DNA from 3 places in the Oryzibacillus soli genome. Region 3 is predicted to be linked to each of the others. Evidence: riboswitches for the same ligand, from Rfam matches in the RefSeq annotation. Region 3 holds a riboswitch; each other region holds the start of a gene.
The links. A riboswitch is a leader RNA that binds a small molecule or an ion and turns the genes downstream of it on or off. The one in region 3 is predicted to bind cyclic di-AMP.
Positions count from the first base shown of each region.

Region 1: it holds a riboswitch for cyclic di-AMP, as region 3 does, so the genes downstream of both, kimA (potassium transporter KimA) here and ACSEXW_RS25090 (resuscitation-promoting factor) in region 3, are expected to answer to the same signal.
Region 2: it holds a riboswitch for cyclic di-AMP, as region 3 does, so the genes downstream of both, ACSEXW_RS04300 (C40 family peptidase) here and ACSEXW_RS25090 (resuscitation-promoting factor) in region 3, are expected to answer to the same signal.

Region 1 covers NZ_JBPPGJ010000001.1:385,093-389,768, reverse strand. Annotated here, with positions in the region: gene queA (tRNA preQ1(34) S-adenosylmethionine ribosyltransferase-isomerase QueA) at 1-471, shown strand, start outside; gene tgt (tRNA guanosine(34) transglycosylase Tgt) at 494-1,627, shown strand; gene yajC (preprotein translocase subunit YajC) at 1,671-1,985, shown strand; cyclic di-AMP (ydaO/yuaA leader) riboswitch at 2,214-2,350, shown strand; gene kimA (potassium transporter KimA) at 2,508-4,325, shown strand; gene ACSEXW_RS01385 (DUF445 domain-containing protein) at 4,378-4,676, shown strand, end outside.
Region 2 covers NZ_JBPPGJ010000003.1:27,940-32,615, reverse strand. Annotated here, with positions in the region: gene fabV (enoyl-ACP reductase FabV) at 1-164, opposite strand, end outside; gene ACSEXW_RS04305 (cryptochrome/photolyase family protein) at 226-1,596, opposite strand; gene ACSEXW_RS04300 (C40 family peptidase) at 1,807-2,277, opposite strand; cyclic di-AMP (ydaO/yuaA leader) riboswitch at 2,289-2,425, opposite strand; gene ACSEXW_RS04295 (hypothetical protein) at 2,625-3,446, opposite strand; gene ACSEXW_RS04290 (M1 family metallopeptidase) at 3,511-4,676, opposite strand, start outside.
Region 3 covers NZ_JBPPGJ010000025.1:12,756-17,431, forward strand. Annotated here, with positions in the region: gene ACSEXW_RS25080 (ABC transporter permease) at 1-551, opposite strand, end outside; gene ACSEXW_RS25085 (ABC transporter ATP-binding protein) at 548-1,297, opposite strand; cyclic di-AMP (ydaO/yuaA leader) riboswitch at 1,646-1,837, shown strand; gene ACSEXW_RS25090 (resuscitation-promoting factor) at 2,099-3,193, shown strand; gene rnmV (ribonuclease M5) at 3,280-3,828, shown strand; gene rsmA (16S rRNA (adenine(1518)-N(6)/adenine(1519)-N(6))-dimethyltransferase RsmA) at 3,825-4,676, shown strand, end outside.

The DNA of each region.
Region 1 (4,676 bases), on a different contig from region 3:
GAGATGGGCGTGCGTCTGGCATCCGTCACCCTCCATGTGGGGCTGGGCACCTTCCGTCCCGTATCGGCGGATACCATCGAAGGACACGAGATGCATGCGGAGTTCTACCAGGTGCCGGAAGACACGGCGGCGCTCATCAATGAGACCCGGGCAGCCGGCGGCCGCATCGTAGCGGTAGGAACCACCTCCGCCAGAACCTTGGAGACGGCGGCGCGCATAAGCCGACAAGATCCGGAGCTTCCCGAAGGGAAGATCAAGGCCAGCAGCGGATGGACCGACATCTTCATCTACCCGGGAGTGCCCATGCTCCTGGTGGATGCGCTGCTGACGAACTTCCATCTGCCCAAGTCCACCTTGGTCATGCTGGTCAGTGCCCTGGCGGGCCGGGAGAACATCCTGCGGGCTTACAAAGAAGCCGTAGAGCGGGAATACCGGTTCTTCAGCTTCGGCGACGCCATGTTTATCTACTAACGAAAGGCAGGGTCATCCAATCATGGCCGTAACCTACGAACCGATTAAGACCTGCAAGCAATCCGGCGCCCGGCTCGGAAGAGTCCATACGCCCCATGGTGTCATCGAGACTCCGGCCTTCATGCCGGTAGGGACTCTGGCCACGGTCAAGACCATGGCGCCCGAAGAGCTGAAGCAGATGGACGCTCATATCATCCTGAGCAACACCTACCACCTGTTCCTGCGGCCGGGTCACGAGATCGTCCGCCAGGCAGGGGGACTTCACAAGTTCATGAACTGGGACCGGCCCATTCTGACGGACAGCGGCGGCTTCCAGGTGTTCTCGCTGAGCGATATGCGGAAGATCACCGAGGAGGGCGTGGCGTTCAAGTCCCACTTGAACGGAGACAAGCTGTTCCTCTCCCCGGAGAAAGCGACGGAGATCCAGAATGCTCTCGGCTCGGATATCATGATGGCCTTCGACGAGTGTCCGCCGTTCCCGGCCACCCATGAATATGCGAAGCAATCGCTGGAGCGGACCACCCGCTGGGCGGAACGCTGCCTGAAGGCGCACGCCCGTCCGAAGGACCAAGCCCTCTTCGCCATCGTGCAGGGCGGCATGTATGAGGATTTACGGAAGCAGAGTGCCGCCGAGTTGACTTCCCTGGATTTCCCGGGGTATGCTATTGGGGGACTCAGCGTCGGCGAGCCCAAGCATCTGATGTATGAGGTGCTGGATTACACGACCCCGCTCCTGCCGGCCCATAAGCCGCGCTATCTGATGGGAGTAGGATCGCCGGACGCTCTGATCGAGGGCTCCATCCGGGGCATCGATATGTTCGACTGCGTCCTGCCTACCCGGATTGCCCGGAACGGAACCTGCATGACCAGCGAAGGACGTCTCGTTGTCCGGAACGCCAAGTTCCAAGAGGACTTCGGCCCCCTGGATCCCAAGTGCAGCTGCTACACCTGCCGGAACTATTCGCGCGCCTACATCCGCCATCTGATCAAGTGCGACGAGACCTTCGGCATCCGCTTGACCACCTACCACAACCTGCATTTCCTGCTGGAGCTGATGCGCGGTGTGCGCCAGGCCATCCGGGAGGACAGGCTGCTGGATTTCCGCGATGAGTTCTTCGAGATGTACGGCATGAACGAGAACGACAAAGGGTTTTAAAAGACAACATTCCTATACCGAGCCCACTTAAGGAGGAATTCCCATGTTTTATCTGGCCGCAGACGGCGCCGGGACCACCGGTAATGCCCTGGTTACATTCTTGCCCTTCATCGCCATGTTCGCCCTCTTGTACTTCCTGTTGATCCGTCCGCAGCAGAAGCGCACCAAGGCTCGCAATATGCTGCTGGCTAACCTGAAGAAGGGCGACAAGGTTACCACCATCGGTGGCCTGCATGGCACGATTCTGGAGATCACCGACGACACCGTGGTTCTGCGCGTGAACGATGCAACCAAGCTGACCTTCGAGCGCTCCGCCATCAATGCCGTCACCACCGCGGCGCAATCTGCCGCTGAGTAAGCGCATCGCAGGACGGACCTCTCCCCATGGGAGCGGGTCCTTTTTTTATTTCATGAAGTTGTCATCGAATCATGAAAAACGTAGGAAATGGGGAGATAACCGTCGAGCGGCTGACCCTCGCTTTTTTGGAAACGTACCCATCAGGCCCATCAAGAGCATGAACGCCAAAAAGCGGAAATACCAGACTTTACCGGCCGAATCCCGCGGCAGTATGATAACATACGTTAATTGAATATGCCGCTTAATTTCCCATCCGGGGAAAACGGGGGACCCAACATCTGGGGTGAATCGGTCGATGAGACCGTAGGGTGAGTTCTCGCATCCGAATCCGGCAGCTAACCTCGTCAGCGTAAGAGAGAAGGTGATTTGTGTCATGAGCACAAGGCGGGCCTTGTGTTTTTTTGTTGCCCAAAATGCGTCATCCCGTTCCGGATTATGTTTTGAGCCGAGTTGGAGAACTTATGGTCAAAGACAAGTTGAAGATGGGAGAGCGATCATCACAGACAAAAGGGGATATGCGCCATGGTAAGCAAGCTCAAACGGGTTCTGATCGGACGGCCGATGAAGAACGCCGAGATCGAAGGGGAGAAGCTCAGTAAGCTCAAGGCTCTCGCTGTTCTCTCCTCGGACGCCCTCTCATCAGTGGCTTACGGCACCGAACAGATTCTGATCGTCTTAATGGCGGCGGGCTTCACCGCGGTCTGGTATTCGCTGCCGATCTCGCTGGCAGTACTGGGCCTGCTCTTCATACTCATCCTGTCCTACCGTCAAACCATCTTCGCCTATCCGGGCGGGGGCGGCGCCTATATCGTCGCCATGGACAATCTGGGCACCTCGACCGGACTGCTGGCCGGAGGCTCTCTGCTGGTGGACTATATCCTGACCGTTGCGGTCAGCTCATCGGCGGGTACGGATGCCATCACCTCGGCGTTCCCGTCCCTGCATGAGCACCGGGTGGCCATCGCCCTCATCATGATTACCGTGTTGACCATCATGAACCTGAGAGGCGTGACCGAATCCGCCTCTGTACTGGCCATACCGGTCTATCTGTTCGTCATTGCCATCGTCATCCTGATCCTCTCCGGGATCGTGAAGGCTCTTACAGGCGGCATCGATGCCGCGGCGCCAGCAATCGGGACCTCCGTATCCAATGTCAGTCTTTTCCTTCTGCTCAAAGCCTTCAGCTCCGGCTGCTCGGCCCTGACGGGGGTGGAGGCCGTGTCCAATGCCATCCCGAACTTCCGGAAGCCGGCGGAACGAAATGCGGCCGCAACCTTGATGATGATGGGCGGCATTCTGGGCTTCATGTTCATCGGCATCAGTCTGCTGGCCTATTGGTACGGCATTGCTCCCGATCCGAAGGTAACCGTCGTATCTCAGATCGCAGAGAGCACCTTCGGCCGCGGTGTGCTGTACTATTCGATTCAAGGCATCACAGCCCTTATTCTTTTCCTGGCGGCGAACACGGCGTATTCCGCCTTCCCGCTCCTCGCCTTCATGCTGGCGAAGGATAAATATATGCCTCATGCCTTCATGGTCCGCGGTGACCGGCTGGGCTTCTCCAACGGCATCATTTTTCTCGGCGTATTCTCCGCCATTCTGGTCGCATCATTCAAGGGCAACACCGAGAACCTGATCCCGCTCTATGCGGTGGGCGTATTCATTCCCTTCACCATCTCCCAATTGGGGATGATGCTGCGCTGGCTCCGGCTGAAGCCTCAGGGCTACGCCGTCAAGTTCGTGATCAATATGATCGGCATGCTGACCACGCTGAGCATCACTCTGATTTTTATCATAACGAAGTTTTCTCAAGTGTGGACCGTCTTTCTTTTCCTTCCCGCCGTCATGTACATTTTCCACTCCATCAACAGCCATTATATGAATATCGCCGATCAGCTTCGCATTGATATCAAGACGGAGAAACCGTGCATCAAAGGGAATACGATCGTCGTACCCGTTGCAGGCGTGACCCGGGTCGTGAAGCAATCGCTCAGCTATGCCAAGTCCATGACCGACAATGTGATTGCGGTCTATGTCGGCTTCGACGACGAGTCCATCGAGCGGATGGAGGCCAAGTGGGAGGAATGGAGCCCGGGCGTGCGTCTCGTCACCTTAAGATCCAGCTACCGGAGCATCATCCGTCCCGTCCTGAAGTTCATCGATACCGTGGAATGGAAGACCGCCGAGACGGATCACGTGACCGTGCTGATCCCTCAATTCATCACCCGGCATTGGTGGCACAACTTCCTGCACAACCAGTCGAGCCTGCTGCTGAGAGCTTATCTGTATAACCGGAAGGACGTGGTCATAGCCACAGTGCCTTACCATCTCCAACGCTAAAAAACAAAGGAGCTGTTCACGGACAGCTCCTTTGCCCTAGGGAGGTAGTGCCTTGAGTACGAAATATGCGGCAGGGCTGTCCCTTGCCTTCATGGGTCTCGGCTTTGTCATCACGCTGTTCCTGCCGGACAGCACCTGGATTCTGCTTCTCCGCGGAGGCTTCGAGGCGGGGCTGGTCGGCGGCGCCGCGGACTGGTTCGCGGTTACGGCCCTGTTCCGCCATCCCTTCGGCCTGCCGATCCCACACACTTCGCTCATCATCCGCAATCGGGGGAAGATGGTGCAGACGCTCGTGTCCGCCATGGAGAACGAGCTGTTGAACAAACGGAGCATCGAGGAGATGCTCCGGCA
Region 2 (4,676 bases), on a different contig from region 3:
AGGCCGTAGCCGGTGGAGGCGCCGATGACCAGCACTTTCTTGGCGCCGTCCAGCTTCCGGCCGGTACCTTTGACATATGCGATCTGGCGGTTCACATGTTCGGCGCAGCCGGTCGGATGGGCGGTCGTACAGATGAAGCCGCGGATTTTCGGTTTGATGATCATTGGCAGGAGTCCCTCCCTGATTCGATAAAAGCGTATTTTCTTCCATAATATATATGTTCCGTTACGGTTTTTCAACACTTGGCTTGTCCGGACGAGACGTTCCCGACGCCAAAAGCCCCTTGTACACCTCGATGGCCCTGGCCCGCGAGGCCTTGAGATCCACGATGGCAGCCGGCTGGGGCAGGTGAATCTCCCGGTCCCCCAGATGCTTCAGATGGGGAAGCCACCTCCGGATATATTCCCCTGTGGGATCATGGGTCTGGGATTGGGAGACCGGGTTCATGATGCGGAAGTACGGGGCCGGATCGAAGCCCATGGAGGCCGACCAGAGCCAGCCGCCCCGGTTCAGCACATTGTCGTAATCGGCCAGCCTGCGGCGGAAGACCTGCTCTCCCAGCGGAAAAGGACACAGCAGGTTCTTGGTCAGGAACATGGCCGTGATCATCCGCAGCCGGTTATGCAGGGCTCCCGTCTCGCGAAGCTCCGTCATGGCGGCGTCGATCAGCGGGATGCCGGTGGCGCCTTTGGCCCATGCCTCCAAGTGGCGGTCGGACAGTTCCGAGAGATCGAAGCGTTCCTCATACGAGAAGAACTCCGGATCATACAGAGCCTGATACAGGTAAAAATCCCTCCAGGCCAGCTGCCGGACCCAGCTCTCCCCCACGGGGGAGGAGGAGGCCGCTTCGTAGGCCTGGCGGACGGACAGCGCCCCCGTATTGACGGCGGCGCTGAGCCCGCTGGTGCCGGGGACCGCGAACCGGTCCCGCATGCCGCCGTAAGCGGCCAACCGTTCGTCCAGGAAGCGGTCCAGCTCCCAGTCGGGCTCCCGGGCCGGCTCACCGAAAGCGGCCGGCTCCCAGGGGAGCGGGAAGCTCTCCGCTAGAGCAGGATCGGCGGGGAGGGCGTTCAGCTCCTCCAGGCGGGCCTGCCACGAGGGGCGATAGAATTGTCCCAAATATTCGTGCCACTTCCGGTAGAAGGGGGTGAACACGCGGTAAGGGCCGCTCCGGCCGGCGTACCGCTGGAAGTCCCCGGGGTCGATCAGCATGGAATCGGCCAGCTCGGTGACGGATACGCCGCGCAGAGCGGCGGTCTGCCGGAGCTTCCGGTCCCGGTGCCGGGCGTACGGCGTCCACTCCCGGTGCCACAGCACCTCCCGGATGTCCGGGTGAAGCTCCAGCGTCCGGGCCAGCACCTGCTCCGGCTCGCCGAAGAGCACGTGGAGCGGACGGCCCGCCTCCCGGTACAGCCGGACCATCCGGTTCAGATACCGGAGGAAGGTCCTGCCGCTGTACTCATTCTGCCGTCCGCCCCGGAGGAGGAACGGGTCCAGCACGAAGAGATGCAGGGACGGTGCGCCGGCAGTGGCGATATGATCGTAAGCGGCCAGGTCATGGGTCCGCAGGTCTTTGCGGTGAATGAACAGGATCATGGATGATGCGCTCCCTTCCTGGGACCAGTATAGCATGGAACTCGGACGGTCCTGTAATGAGCGGGCGGGCTTGCCGGCCGGGAACGGGGGGCTATCCATGAAACAAGCCCCGCCCGGACTTGCTCCGGACAGGGCTCATTGGGAATAAATCGACGTGCTGGAGTTCTTCAACGGTGCGGTGCAGGGGAGCTTGTCCCAGCCGGCCGAGGCTTAATTGGCGTCGGTGGTCATCTGGGTGTAGATCTCGTCCCACAGAACGCGGCGTGCGGACACGTAACGCTTCTTGTAGTAAGCATCGTTCAGGTTGGTGATGGTGACGCCCGAGCCGTTGGCGGAGTGGGCGAATTGACCGTCGCCGACGTAGATGCCTACGTGGGAAATGCCTTTGCCATCCGTATTGAAGAATACAAGGTCGCCCGCGCGAAGGTCGGATTTGTCCACCCAAAACCCTTCGTCGTTCTGAGCCTTCGAGCTGTGAGGCAGATCGATGCCGAACTGGGCAAAAACATAGCTGGTGAAGCCCGAGCAATCGAAGCCCTTGGTGGTGGTTCCCGTATACTTGTAAGGGGTTCCAATCAAGGAATCGATGGTCTCGTTCAGCGGGGTTGCCGCAGAGGCAGTCCCCATGGAGAACGTGAGCAGCATGACAACGGTGCACAGCATGACGACGGACTTCTTCAACAACAAATCAAGATGCCCCTTCCTGGTGCCTACGAGGTTAGCTTGAGGGTTCGGTTGAAGGTTGTCCCTATGGCCACTGCAATACGAGGCCAATTCACCCAAGATGGTTCCCCCGTTTCCCGATAAGGGAATTCGGCATGTTATTTTTTCCAAGTCTAAAGATTCTGCATAGGGGGACAAATTCCTTCCGAAATCTTATAAATTTCATAAGAAAATCTTCAGATTTCACACTTTGTACAACAATCTCTCCAATTTAATAGCGTTTTCACTGTCGGATGATGAAAAAACTCCCCTTCCTGCGGAGGCAGAAAGGGGAGCCGTGACGAGCAATCGCCGTCGGATTAGATCTAGTGAAGGCCGCTCTTGGCGGTGAAGAGACGATGCTGGGCGGCGATGCCCCAGACGCTGAAGAGCGTCTGCAGGAGCCGGTAGGCCTGGTAGACGGCCAGGGCCCAGAAGCCCGCCCAGACGATGGAGCCGCCCAGCATGGCCAGAGAGGCCAGAGTGCCGAGCAGGACCAGGAGGCCGCCGATGCCGAGCACCAGAGGGAGGGAACGCAGAGCGGTGGTGACGGATCGGGAGAGGGGCTCCGCATGCACCCGCCCGAATTGGATGTGCAGGAACAGCAGATGGAGCAGGAACCCGTAGCCCAGCATCAGGGACGTATACGGGAGGGCGCTCCGGGCCAGCTCCTGATAGGTGCCGGAGGACAGGAGAGCGGACTTCAGCTCGGGCAGCACCCACCACAGAGGAACCAGAGTCAGGAGCATCTGGATGGCGTAGAGGAGCAGGTAGGGCCTGCTCAGCTCGGCCACCCCCCGGACGAAGCGGTAGCCCGCGTTGTATTGGGTGTGGGCCAGGGAGTAGAAGAGCCCTGCGTTCAGGAGGGGGGTCAGCACCATCCGCAGGCCGAGAAGTCCGGCCAGAAGCCACAGGTAGGAATGGCTGACGTCCGTCTTGAAGAGGACGAACTGGCCCTCCGCCAGGAACAGCCGGGTCTGGGCTGTGAAGCCGTCCGCATCGGGATACCGGTGGAGGAGCGGGAGAATGACGGACTGGGACAGCTTATAGAGCGTCACGCCCCAGACGAACCGGTACAAGAACAGTACCAGCACGGGAAAAGGCTGGCGCACGCTGGCGCGGAAGCCTTCCTTGATATAGGTGAACATGAGGGGCACCTCCTGAATATGCGGCGGGCACATATGGCCTGGAACGGATACGCATCGTCTCCGTCTACCAGGTCAGCCAGCCGAAGAGAATCTCCACCACCCGGCTTACGCCCAGGTTCAGGCGGACGTTGGTCTTCGTATCGACCTGCCGCTTCATGAAGTTGTTGATGTGCTTGTTCTCCAGGAGCAGGGTGTAGTCCGGGTCAATCTGCGCCCACTCCAGGGGAGCCCCGTGAGAGAGGGTGTAGACGATCTCGCTGCCTTGGCCGTCCCAGGTCTTGTCAAGGACGGTGCCGTCCGTGAAGCGGAAGCGGATGGGCACCTGGGAGGAGGTGGCTCCGCGCTTCTTGATCAGCACCTTGCTCTCGTAGCCGGTCTTGCCGTCCGCCTGGGCCCGGTTCACCTCGATGCCGGCGATCTCGTAATCGACCATCAGGCCGTTGTAGACGTATTGGTCGAAGAAGTCCTTCCAGCTCTTCTTGGTGGTCTCCTCGAGGACCGCCTGGAAGTCGGCGCTGGCCGGATGCTTGAACTTCCAGCGCTGGAAGTAGGTCTTCATCACGCGGCTCATGGCGTCGGGGCCAATTTCTTTTTCGATGGCGAAGAGGACGAGCTTGGCGCGGGTATAGACGTTCTCCGCATATTCGTCGTGGCTGCCGTATTCCCAGGCGTTGCGCTTCAGCGCCTCCGGCGACGTGATGTAGCTGGCCTCCAGCGGCAGGTTCGGGGCGATGCCGAACTCCTTCTCCATCACCTTATCCTCGGCGTAGGAGGTGAAGCCCTCGTCCAGCCAAGCCTCCTCGAACTCATTGGACGCGATCATGCCGTAAAAATACTGGTGCCCGATCTCATGCACGACCACGCGCTCCAGATCCAGCCCCGGCTTCGGCTCGCCGGCGCCCCAGGCCGTGATCAGGGTCGGGTATTCCATGCCGCCCGCTCCGTTGCCCTCCGCCGGAGGCACGACCACCGACAGCGTAGAGTAAGGATACGGCCCGTACCATTCGCTGTAGCGGGAGAGGGCTTTTTTGGCGGCGGTCAGGTAGCGGGCCTTCAGGTGCTCGTGGGCCGGGTCCAGATACAGCTTGATCTTCACCCCGGGAACGTTGGGGGCGGAGAAGGGCTCCTCCACGTAGACGAACTTGGGGGAAGCGGCCCAGGCGAAGTCATGGACGTCGTCGGCGTAGAAGCGGTAGGTCTTCATCTCGTTCTCTACGGCCGCCGGCTTGG
Region 3 (4,676 bases):
ACCATGAACGCGAACACAACGGACATCACCCACCGCATGATGGATAGCGGAATCCGGTGGGTCCGGTACAGGAGCTTGCTCTCCGCCACCCGCCGGTCCAGGGAGGCAGCCTTGACGAACAGGACGGAGGCGGCTGCGTTCACGAAGGGCACTGCGGCCGTTCCCTCGCAATGAGCGTACAGCGGCCACAGGATCAAGAGCGCCCCCAGGGTCCAAGCGGCTTGGAACAGGTAGCTATAGACGCCGCTGTAGAGCCAGGTTCGCCCGAGCTTCAGCTCCGCAGGCATGAGGAACACCTGGTCCGCCTGCTTCAGGAAAGTCCGGTAGGGCGACAAGCCGATAACCGCAGCCAAGACCGGTGTGGTGATCCTCCAGTAGGGATAATCGGCCGGCAGCGTCTTGAGAACGGTCATATAGGCATAAGAGCCGATGATGAAGAACAGGAGCAGAAAGGCGGTCAGGCCGCTTCGAGCCGCATAGCTCCAATAGACGGCGGCTTCCTTCCAGAAGGCGGCGGCCCGCTTGGACCACAGCCGGTTCAGGTCCGTCATGCCGGACTCCCTCCTCCGGCCACCAGGCGGCAGAAGGCGTCGTCCAGCGTCCCCTGCCGGAGCCCCGCAGCTTCCAGGATCTGCTCCAACGGGCCTTGGGCTGCGATCTCCCCCTGGTGCAGCACGACGAACCGGTCGCAGTAGCGCTCTATGGTGGAGAGGATATGGGAGCTGATCAGGAAGCTGGCACCCTGGCGCTTCATCTCAACCATCAGGTCCAGGAGGGAACGGATGCCCAGGGGGTCCAGGCCGAGGAATGGCTCGTCTATGATGTAGAGGGGCGGTTCCACCAGGAAGGCGTTCATAATCATGACCTTCTGCTTCATGCCCTTCGACAGATGGCCGGAGAAGCTTCCCAGCTTCTCCTTCATCCGGAAGGTGCCGAGGAGCCGCTCCATCCGTCGCTCCCATTCGGCTTCCTTCAGACCGTAAGCCCGGGCCGTCAGCTCCAGGTGCTCGCGGATGGTCAGCTCCTCATAGAGCTCGGGGGACTCCGGCACGAAGGCGAAGGCGGACCGGTAAGGCTCCGGATCCTCCTTCAGGGTCAAGCCCCGCACGCGGATCTCTCCTTTCTGGGGTTGAAGGAGTCCCAGGATGTGTTTGATGGTGGTGCTCTTGCCGGCCCCGTTCAGGCCGATCAGCCCGACCATTTCGCCCTGACGGACGTCGAACGTTACGTTTTTCAAGACGGGTTTATGGGGGAAATATCCTCCGTACAAGCCCTCAATCCGGAGTATGGAATCGATTCGGACCACCTGCTTCGTTGGAATAAAGGTACTGGAAATCGCGTTCAGACCTCTCTAAAAATATTATGGGAAAAAGTCCCGGACGAGTCAATTTGTTCTCAAATGGCCTGTCCAAATGGGGCGAATTGATGCCGCTGTGCGATGGAAAGTTCACCATTTTTCCGAAAATCGGGGTCCGAATGAAGAAAAACGGAGATAATGGCTGAAACAAGTGGGATATGAAGCCAAAAAAGCGGGTTTTAATCGCATACATGGGCAATTTTGAGCCATATATAGACTTTTCGCTATTTACAACTTTCCTGTAAGGCATTATCATACAGTTCAAGATAACTTAATAATGCTTGCCAATTTTCCAATTCGCTGAGTTTCCACTATGGGAAACGGGGGAACCGAATGTGAACGACTGAGGTGCATGCTGGGCCTTAGTAACGGCACGGTTTTGGGGTGAATCCTTAGATGGCTGCTTCGCAGCCGCGTAGGTAGGGCGACTCTTACGTCCGAATCCGTCAGCTAACCTCGTAAGCGTTGAAGAGAGGACACTTGTCGTGCATTGATGAATTTATTTTGTCATGCCCAGCCACGAGAAGAGCTTCCTCTTCACGGGGCTTTTTGCGCTTCGTGTGACCTCTTCCTTCCCATTGCTCCAGAGAATTCGTAAGAAAGGACCAAGCATTATCATTACTCAATAGTCGCGTCAAACCCAGCATGCATCATACTTGACGGCGGGACTATGAAGGAGGACCGAATGAAGTGGGCGCAATCCCTGTAACAACGGAACCCCATGTAAGACGATCATCCAGCATGGCCTTCGCATTGCGATGGAAGCATGAAAACGGGCGTTTGATCGGAATCGCTGCTCTGATCTTCACAGCTCTGGCATTCATGTTTTTCATGTTGTTGTACGGTACGGCTACCAAGCGCGTATCCGTAGTGGTCGACGGACAAGAGACCGTGATGGTCACGAAGAGCTCTGTCCTGCAACACCTACTGGATGACAAAGCCATTCAGGTCGGCGAACATGACCGGATCTCGCTGCCTCTTGACACCAAGCTCAAGAACGGCGACGCCATCGTCATTAACCACACCTCGCCTATTCAACTGACCGCCGATGGCAAGACGGTGACGTTGTACACAACCGGAAAGACGGTTGCAGAAGCATTGGAAGACCTGAATATTCAAGTGGGCGAGCTGGATAAGGTAAGCCCCGGGCCGGAGTCGACATTGGCGTCCGGTGCTGATCTGAAGATCGTACGGGTGAAGAAGGAGGTCTCCGAGGAGACTGTCGCCATCGCCTACGATACAGTGACGCAGAACGATGGGAACCTGCTGAAGGGCAAGTCCCAGACCGTGCAGGAAGGCGTGGAAGGCTCCAAGGTCGTTCAGACCGAGAAAGTGTATGAGGATGGAGTCCTGGTATCGGAGAACAAGGTGGGCGAAACCGTAAAGGCCGAGAGCGTAAGCAAGGTCGTAGCGGTGGGCACCAAGGTTCCTGTGGTTACGGTTCTGTCGAATTCTTCTCCGAACGTGGATGAAATCACCAAGAGCGGGGTAAAATTTGGATATAAGAAGGTTCTGAACAACGTCACGCTGACCGCTTATTCGGCCGGCGCGGCATCGACGGGCAAGGATGACAGCCATCCCCAATTCGGTCTGACCTATACCGGCACCACGGTGACGGAAGGCCGGACGATCGCCGTCGATAAGAACGTCATCCCGCTGGGCTGGTGGGTGTACATCGAAGGGCTGGGCTTCCGCAGAGCGGAGGATATCGGCAGCGGCGTGAAGGGTAACACCATCGACGTCTACTTCGACAGTATGTCTTATGCCACCAAGTTCGGCACCAAGCGCGGGTATACCGTGTATGTCATCGGTCCGAAGAAGCCGACGGTTGATTAATTTCACAATGCGATTCAAGGAAGAGGCGGAAGCCTCTTCTTTTCCTATTTGAACAGACGATTGGCCGGGAGGAAAAGTTGCACCCTATGATCAAAGAAATTATCGTGGTAGAAGGCAAATCCGACACGGTGGCCATCAAGCGGGCCGTAGAGGCGGAAACCATCGAAACCGGAGGCTCCGCCATCAACAAGGACGTGTACGAGAAGATCCGTCTGGCTCTGGAGCGGCGGGGCGTCATCATCTTCACGGACCCGGACCATGCGGGGGAGCGGCTGCGCCGGCTCATCACCGAACGCTTCCCGGGCTGCAAGCAGGCCTTCCTGACCCAGGAGGAAGTGACGGTGAAGGGCGACGTCGGCATCGAGAACGCAACGCCGGAGATGATTCGCCGGGCGCTTGCCAACGTGAAGACGGACTTCGCCCAGGAGGGCTCCCAGATCGCCTGGGAGGACCTGATGGAGGCAGGCCTCATCGTCCATCCCCAGGCGGCGGAGCGCCGCAAGGCCATGGGCCGGCTGCTCGGCATCGGCTATTCCAACGGCAAGCAGTTCCATAAGCGGTGCCAGATGTTCCAGATCAGTAAGCAGGAATTCCAAAACGCGCTGGAGCGATTCCATAAAGAGGGCTACGAATGAATACGAAACCGAATGTGATTGCAGATGTCGCCACACCGGCGAGAACGAAGGAAGTCCTGAAAAAGTATGATCTGGCCGCCAAGAAGAGCCTGGGCCAGAACTTCCTGGTGGACTTGAACATCTTGAACAAGATCGTCTCCGCTGCTGGCTTGGACGAATCCAAGGGCGCCCTGGAGATCGGTCCGGGCATCGGGGCCCTGACACAGCAGCTGGCCAAGCAGGCGGGCAAGGTGGTAGCGATCGAGATCGACCAGCGGATGCTGCCGGTGCTGGAGGAGACGCTGGCTCCTTACGCGAACGCTGCCGTGGTCCACGGGGATGTGCTGAAGGTGGACCTGAACGAGGTGTTCGAGCGGCATTTTGCCGGAATGTCAGGCGTCAGTGTGGTGGCCAACCTGCCGTATTACATCACCACGCCGATCATCATGCGGCTTCTGGAGGAGCGTCTGCCGGTGGAGAACATCGTCGTGATGATTCAGAAGGAGGTGGCCGACCGGATGGCGGCCAAGCCCGGCACCAAGGACTACGGCAGCCTGAGTATTGCGGTGCAGTACTACTGCGAGCCTCAGGTGGTGACCATCGTGCCGCATACCGTCTTCATCCCCCAGCCCAACGTAGACTCGGCGGTGATCCGGCTGCAGGTGCGGAAGGAGCCGCCGGTGCAGGTGGAGAACGAGAAGCTGTACTTCGAGGTGGTTCAGGCCTCCTTCGCCCAGCGGCGGAAGACCATCAGCAACAATCTGCTGAGCCGCTTCTTCACCAAGGAGACGAAGCCCCGTATGGAGGCGGCGCTCCAGGAGGCCGGAATCGACCCGTCCCGGCGCGGGGAGACCCTGAGCCTGCAGGAA